Regions from separate parts of the Cytobacillus sp. FSL R5-0569 genome, predicted to be linked through region 1. Evidence: riboswitches for the same ligand, from Rfam matches in the RefSeq annotation. Region 1 holds a riboswitch; the other holds the start of a gene.
The links. Region 1 has a riboswitch for S-adenosylmethionine ahead of MKX78_RS20120 (iron-containing alcohol dehydrogenase family protein). Riboswitches for the same ligand answer to the same signal wherever they lie in the genome.
Positions count from the first base shown of each region.

Region 2: another riboswitch for S-adenosylmethionine. It lies ahead of MKX78_RS06255 (methionine ABC transporter ATP-binding protein); the one in region 1 lies ahead of MKX78_RS20120 (iron-containing alcohol dehydrogenase family protein).

Region 1 covers NZ_JBBOWW010000001.1:3,936,150-3,939,816, forward strand. The annotation lists gene MKX78_RS20105 (hypothetical protein) at 1-51, opposite strand, end outside; gene MKX78_RS20110 (GNAT family N-acetyltransferase) at 170-607, opposite strand; gene MKX78_RS20115 (hypothetical protein) at 918-1,493, shown strand; SAM riboswitch class I at 1,573-1,688, shown strand; gene MKX78_RS20120 (iron-containing alcohol dehydrogenase family protein) at 1,781-2,896, shown strand; gene MKX78_RS20125 (MetQ/NlpA family ABC transporter substrate-binding protein) at 2,893-3,667, shown strand, end outside.
Region 2 covers NZ_JBBOWW010000001.1:1,189,397-1,193,063, forward strand. The annotation lists gene MKX78_RS06250 (CotH kinase family protein) at 1-1,776, shown strand, start outside; SAM riboswitch class I at 1,869-1,975, shown strand; gene MKX78_RS06255 (methionine ABC transporter ATP-binding protein) at 2,059-3,072, shown strand; gene MKX78_RS06260 (methionine ABC transporter permease) at 3,062-3,667, shown strand, end outside.

The DNA of each region.
Region 1 (3,667 bases):
GTTGATTCCTTTAAAATAGGTTTTTAGTTGTTCCATTATTAAGTGATTCAAAGCAGCTGTTCTCCTTTAGTTATGATTTAATTAACGTGCAGGAAGTAAAATTTTAACATTAAATCGTTTCTATTTAAAGGTTCTCTTTAATTCTTCCCATAATAATGACATCTATAAATTAGAAAAGCGCAGGGCGCCCGCTTATCGGTGACAAGCATAAGACGAGCCGGCAGAAAGGTTGTTTTTTAACCTTTTTGACGAATTGGCTTATGACCTCGAGCCGATGGCGTCCGGAGCTAGACAAAGCCTCGTTAAACATTTCATATAATGCAATCGCCCTTATATTATCTGCACATACATCTAACTCTAATCTGATGAGTCCTAACTCTTCATCGGCAAGCTTTACTATTCGCTCAAGAAGCGTCTTGCCAATCCCTCTTCCTTGTACTTCTTCATTAATAGAGATAGGCACATTCCCGCTATATCTTAACTTTCCACTTCTCTCTTCTAAGGAAGCTATCCCTCGAACATGACCGTTACATTCTGCAACAAATACATGGTCTTCTTTTGTAAGTCCTTCAATATAATCTTCAATATCTTTTATCTCCCCGATGATAAGGCCATTGTTTGTTGAATAATAGAATCTTGCCTATGCATTTCATGAATATCTCTTGCATCATTTATATGTATCGGTCTAATCTTTATTTCTTCCCCCATATAAAAACTCCTTTTTTTATAAAACTGTTCTGAATGAAAACTTATAAACCAAGACTACCACTTTTCTTAGTTTGAAAATATTGCTTTATTCATTTACGAATGAACAGTATAAAAAGTTTCTTATCATTGCACTGACATAATCACTACGATACAAAATATATATGAAAGGAGGCATCGAGGTATTTTATGAGCATCCAAAGGAGGGTAATTTGAATATGCTTGCTTTGTTCAGTCTTTTTCTAGTTGTCGGCTACAGTTTCTTTTTCTTTATTAGTGCCGTTAGAAAAAAGAAAGAAATAGCTACAAAATATTCTAAATGTATTCCCATGGTGGTTGGTATGACGAGTAGCTTAACAATCGGTTTGATTATATCTGTGTGGTTACCAGAAATGGCTAAAGCAACTGTATTATCAATTCTCATTAGCGCTGTCATTGCCATTTTTATAGGACTACCGTTTAAAACAAACGGACTCGTTGAAGCTCAAGCGTCAAGTCTCATGGGAAGTATGATGGGGGCAATGCTAGGCATTATGTTGGTACCCAGTGAAGTTACATTTATGATCATTAGCATGGATCTGATTTATTTAATTAGTATTTTTGCCATGATGCTTCTCATGCACAAAAAACATTCATTAAAGGAAGCATTGAAAAATCGACCTGTGCCCTTCTATCTAACATTCTTATTAAGCATCGCCATTATCTGCGCATCGGGAATTCATCAAGAAGCGAAGAACTCAATTCATCCGATTGAAGAAAACACCCCACAAGTAGAACACCATCACTAGTTTAATGATTAATTTCAATTATGTTATTGACTTTTCATGTAATAGATAATATTATGAATATAATTTAATAAAGCATTTTCTCTTATAAAGAGCGGCTGAGGGACTGGCCCTGCGACGCCCGGCAACCATTCATATACCCATATGAACAGGTGCTAAATCCTGCAAAATACTTTTTGGTATTTTGATATATGAGAGAGGTTTACTACTATTCTAGTATATTTATGCCTCTCATGATGAGAGGCATTTTTGTTTTTATCATCACATCAAAAGAGAAACGAGGAGAGGAAATGACTGTAACAATCGTAAAAGGGGCTCCAGGACATTATTTATTAGGTTCAGGCATTCTAACAGAACTCCCCGACCTACTTAAAGATATTTCTGTTTCCAAATACCATATCATAACCGGTAAAAAAGCTTGGCAAGCCGTGCAACCCTACTTGCCCAAGGAAGTAATAGATAACAACATTCACCTTCATTATATAGATGGTCACACTACCTTAAAAAAGGTCCATGACATCCAAGAAATAATAACAAATGATGGTGCTAATGGCGTAATAGGTATTGGTGGTGGGACAGCATTAGATATAACAAAAGCAGTTGCGATTGAAGCATCTGTTCAATCCATTCTTATACCGACAATCGCAGCTACCTGTGCCGCATGGACACCATTAAGTGTTTTTTATAATGAAGAAGGCAGCTTTACTCATTATACCGAGTTCCCTATTGCGACAACCCTCGTATTGGTTGAACCTGAAATTATTGCTAAAGCGCCTATTACTTATTTAAAAGCAGGAATTGGGGATACATTAGCCAAGTTTTATGAAGCTGAAGCTCTAATTGAAAGTTTTTACCCTGAAGAAACACTTCCTGTACCTAAACAAGTTTCGCAATTTTCAGCTAAAATTTGCCGAGATACATTGCTTAATGATGGTGAAGCCGCACTACAATCAGTAGCCAAAAACGAAACCTCAAAAGCACTTATCCGTGTGATTGAAACGATTATCATGACTGGGGGTATGGTCGGTGGATTCGGCGAAAAAGCAGGACGAATCGCTGGTGCCCATTCGTTTCATAATGGACTAACCGTAGCGGATGCAGCCCAAGATTTTCTTCATGGGGAATTAGTCGCTTACGGGATTCTTGGTCAATTGGCCATTGAAGAAAAATGGACGGAAGTTGATTACCTTCTCCCGTTTTATGAGAGCTGGCAATTGCCAAGTAGTCTCTCTAGTCTAACTATTGATGTGAATGATGAGCAATTAATGAAGACAATTGTAAAAAAGGCGATACGCCCAACTGAATCTATTCACTTTATGAAAAACGAGATAAGTGAACATTCTGTTTTACAAGCACTTCGATTATTAGAAAAACAAAATGAACAAAAAGGAGTTCAAACATCATGAAAAAATGGTTACTAACTGGAACATTCTTATTATCTTTAACAGGCTTAGCTGCATGTGGTAGTGATGAAGCCAGCAACTCTACAGAAGGATTATATGACGATGAAGAATTAGTCATTGGTGTCACTGCAGGTCCACATGAGCAAATCTTAGAAAAAGTAATTGAATTAGCTAAAGAAGAAGATATCAACATTAAATCACAAGTATTTACTGATTATGTGATGCCAAATGTCGCATTAGCTGAAAAAGAGATTGACTTAAACATTTTTCAAACTGAGCCTTATTTTAATGCATTTAAAGAAGATAGAAATTTAGATTTAGTTAAATCTTTTGATACCGTTTCATTCCCGATGGGCATCTATGCACTCAATGTAAAAGATGTAGCTGAATTAAAAGATGGCGCAAAAATCGGTCTTCCGAGTGACCCAACAAATAGTGGCCGAGCTCTATTACTATTTGAAAAAGCGGGATTAATCGAATTAGATCCTGAAACAGGTATTAATTCAACAGTTCGTGATATTGAAAAAAACAATGGTAACTATGAATTTATTGAACTTGACTCTGCTCAAATCGCTCGTCAGCTAGAAGAGCTTGACGCTGCAGCTATTAACACGAACTTTGCAATTGAAGCTGGTTTTATCCCTTCTAAAGACGCTATCTTTATCGAGCCTAAGGATTCACCTTACGTAAACCACGCTGCTGTCCGTACGGAGAATAAAGATGATGAAATTCTTGAAAAATTAGCTGATATCTACCGCAGTGAAGAAATTGAAA
Region 2 (3,667 bases), 2.7 Mb from region 1:
AAATATGTCGTTCTCGTTTTTCTAATGTTGGCTGTTTTATTTGTTGGTATTCTATTCTTTCTACCTCATTTACTTCCAAAAGGGGAAGTAGTTGATCACTCTTATGTTTCAAAAGTATTCAATAAAAATAAAGTGACTCAAGTTGAGTTAACCCTAGCAGAAGATGATTGGGAAGATATACTAGAGAATCCGACGGAAGAAGAATATAAGATGGCAAATGTGACGATAAATGGAACTAAATTGAACCAAGTAGCTGTTCGGACAAAGGGGAATTCTTCCCTTTCTTCCGTTGCTAGAATGGAAGATTCTGATCGTTATAGCTTCAAAATAGACTTTGATTACTATACCGATCAAACTTTATATGGATTGAAAAAGTTGAATCTAAATAACCAATTTAGTGATGCTACGCAAATGCGAGAATATTTATCGTATCAATTAATGGAGAATATGGGATTACCCACACCTGCTTATTCTTATATGTATGTGACCATTAATGGTCAGGAATGGGGATTATATTTAGGTGTTGAACAAGTAGACGAAGTGATGCTTGGAAGATATTTTGAAAATCCATATGGATCATTGTACAAGCCAGATGGTACAAATAGTGACTTGAAATGGGTAAGTGATGATATTGATGATTACTCAGGTTTAAACTTGAAATCAGAGGAGCAAGATGAACAAGCGTTAATAGATATGTTAGATAGTATCAATAATGGTGGCAATTTAGAAAAAACTTTAGATGTGGATCAAGTATTACGATATTTTGCAGTAAATACGGCTGTCGTTAGCATGGATAGTTACCAAGGGCAAATGAAGCACAACTATTATTTATATGAAAATGATGGTAAGTTCTCAATCATTCCGTGGGACTATAATATGGCATTTGGCGGCTTTGGAGTAGGTATGGGTGGCGGAGGACGCATGAACGGAGATTCTTCAATCGCTGAAGAAAACCAAAACAAAAATCAAAATCAGGAACAACAAGGTCTAGCACCAGGAGAAGGTGGGCAAGGTGAGGATGAACAAGGTCAAGTTCACCAAGCTGAAATGGGGAACTTCGATGGTGGCATGGGAAATAGTAATTTAATGAGTGAAGATACGATTAATTTCAGTATTTCAGAACCTGTAGCTGGTACTTCTTTAGATGAGAGGCCTTTACTTAATGCTTTATTGGCAAATGATGAATTTAAAAAGCAATATGAAGCATACCTTGAAAAGATTGCAGAAGAATATATGACAAAAGAGTCTTACCAAAATACAACTACACAAATTAGTACATTGATTCTTCCTTATGTAGAACAGGATCCTACCAAGTTTTATACAACAGAAGAATTTCTACAAGCAGTGCAAGGTGATGAGAGTTTACCAGCATTTGCTGAGGCGAGATCAGAATCGATACTTGCTCAGCTTTCAGGTGAATTAGAAGTAGAATCACAAGCTTCTGAAGTCAATAACATGTTCCCTAGCCGAGCAGGTGGTGATGACCAGGAAGGTCAAGAAAGAGGAGAAGTATTCCAACCGCCAAACGGTAATGAAGGAAACATTGATGGTGAAATGCCTGAACGTCCGCAAGGCAATGGAGACTTTCCGCAGGAAGGAGATTTTGAGACACCAGAAGGGTTTGAAGGTATGCCTGGTGGTGAGGGACGTGGACAAGAAGAGCAACCTAGTACAGTAAAGTTCAAAACGTCAGCAATCATCTTGTATGTGGGTCTAATCACAGCTTTATTAGGAACAATTTTTTTTATCTTCTTGTTTAAACGAAGAGGAAGATAAGTAAATGCATAAATAATCAAAATACTATTGACAATTAATTCAATACCCGATAAAATTTCCTTTATCAAAGCAACACATTAAATTTAATATGATTCTTATCGAGAGAGACTGAGGGACCAGGCCCGAAGATGTCCGGCAACCTCCTTTTAAAGGGAAGGTGCTAAATCCTGCAGAATGATTTCATTCTGAAAGATAAGGTTTAATAACAATCATTTGTTGAGCCTCTTTCAAAGTGAAAGAGGCTCATTTTATGTTGTAGAGGATTTAGGGAGGGTGAGGTAAATGATTGAAGTCAATCATTTAGTGAAAATTTATAAAAGCAAAAAGAAGCAAGTAATAGGGGTTGACAATGTATCCCTTTCTATTAAAGAAGGGGAAATATACGGGATTATTGGCTATAGTGGAGCAGGGAAAAGTTCTTTATTACGCTGTCTAAATTTATTGGAGAGACCGACATCTGGTGAAGTGAAAATTGATGGCGTTGATTTAACATCTTTAACAAGTAAAGAATTAAGAAAAGCAAGGCAGAAGATAGGTATGATTTTTCAGCATTTTTATTTAGCGAGTTCGAAGACAGTGTATGAGAATATTGCCTTTGCTTTAAAAGCGGCAGGTAAAAGCCCGAAAGAAATAGATATCAGGGTGAAAGAACTATTAGAATTAGTGGGTTTAGCAGATAAAATTCATCAGTATCCCACACAATTAAGTGGTGGTCAAAAGCAAAGGGTAGGAATAGCCAGAGCACTCGCTAATGATCCAAAGGTTTTACTTTGCGATGAAGCCACGTCAGCTCTAGACCCTAAAACAACAAAATCAATCCTGAACTTATTAAAATCAATTAATAAAAAGCTAGGATTAACCATCGTACTTATCACTCATGAGATGGAAGTAGTCAAAGAGATTTGTCATAGGTTAGCTGTTATGCAAGATGGAAAGGTCATAGAAGAGGGACCGGTGTATGATATATTTGCGAATCCAATTGAACCACTTACAAAGGATTTCATTCAGAGTGTTCTTCAATTTGACTTACCACAACAATTGATTGAAAACAGGAAGGGAACAATCATTAAGATTCAATTTAAAGGTGCAATAGCAGAAGAATCTGTTGTTTCTGAACTGTTCCAAACATTCAAAGTAAAAGGAAATATTCTTCACGGCAAGATTGAATATATTCAAGAAGTACCTCTTGGTATTTTTATTATGGAGTTGACTGGCGAAATACCTGAAATAGAAAGAGCTATACAATATATTCAAGAAAGAACACAGAATTTGGAGGTAGTTGAACATGTTGCTTGAGTCCATTCAGGCGTTACTTCCTGAACTAAATACAGCTGTATTACAAACAATTTATATGGTCGCCATTTCTTTAGTTGCGGCACTTATACTAGGTCTTCCACTAGGTATCTTATTATTCGTTACAGACGAAGGATTGTTCTTAAAGAATAGATTTGTAAATGCTGTTACCGGTTGGATTGTCAATTTGATCCGCTCTATTCCTTATATTATTTTGTTAGTAGCTCTATTGCCGTTAACAAAATTAATTGCAGGTTCAACTATTGGTCCTACAGCGGCTTCTGTTTCATTATCTGTAGCAGCGATTCCGTTTTTTGCAAGATTGGTAGAAACATCCTTAAGAGAAATAGATAAAGGAGTCATTGAATCTGCAGTAGCAGTAGGCGCTTCCCCTTGGATGATAATTAAGGAAATTCTTGTCCCAGAAGCGAAACCTGGAATTGTTCAAGGTTTAACGATTACGACTATTAGTTTAATTGGTTATTCAGCAATGGCAGGTATTATTGGCGGCGGTGGTATTGGTGATTTAGCGATACGTTTCGGTTACTATCGCTATGATAATGTCATTATGATTACGACAGTAATTGTCCTCGTTGTA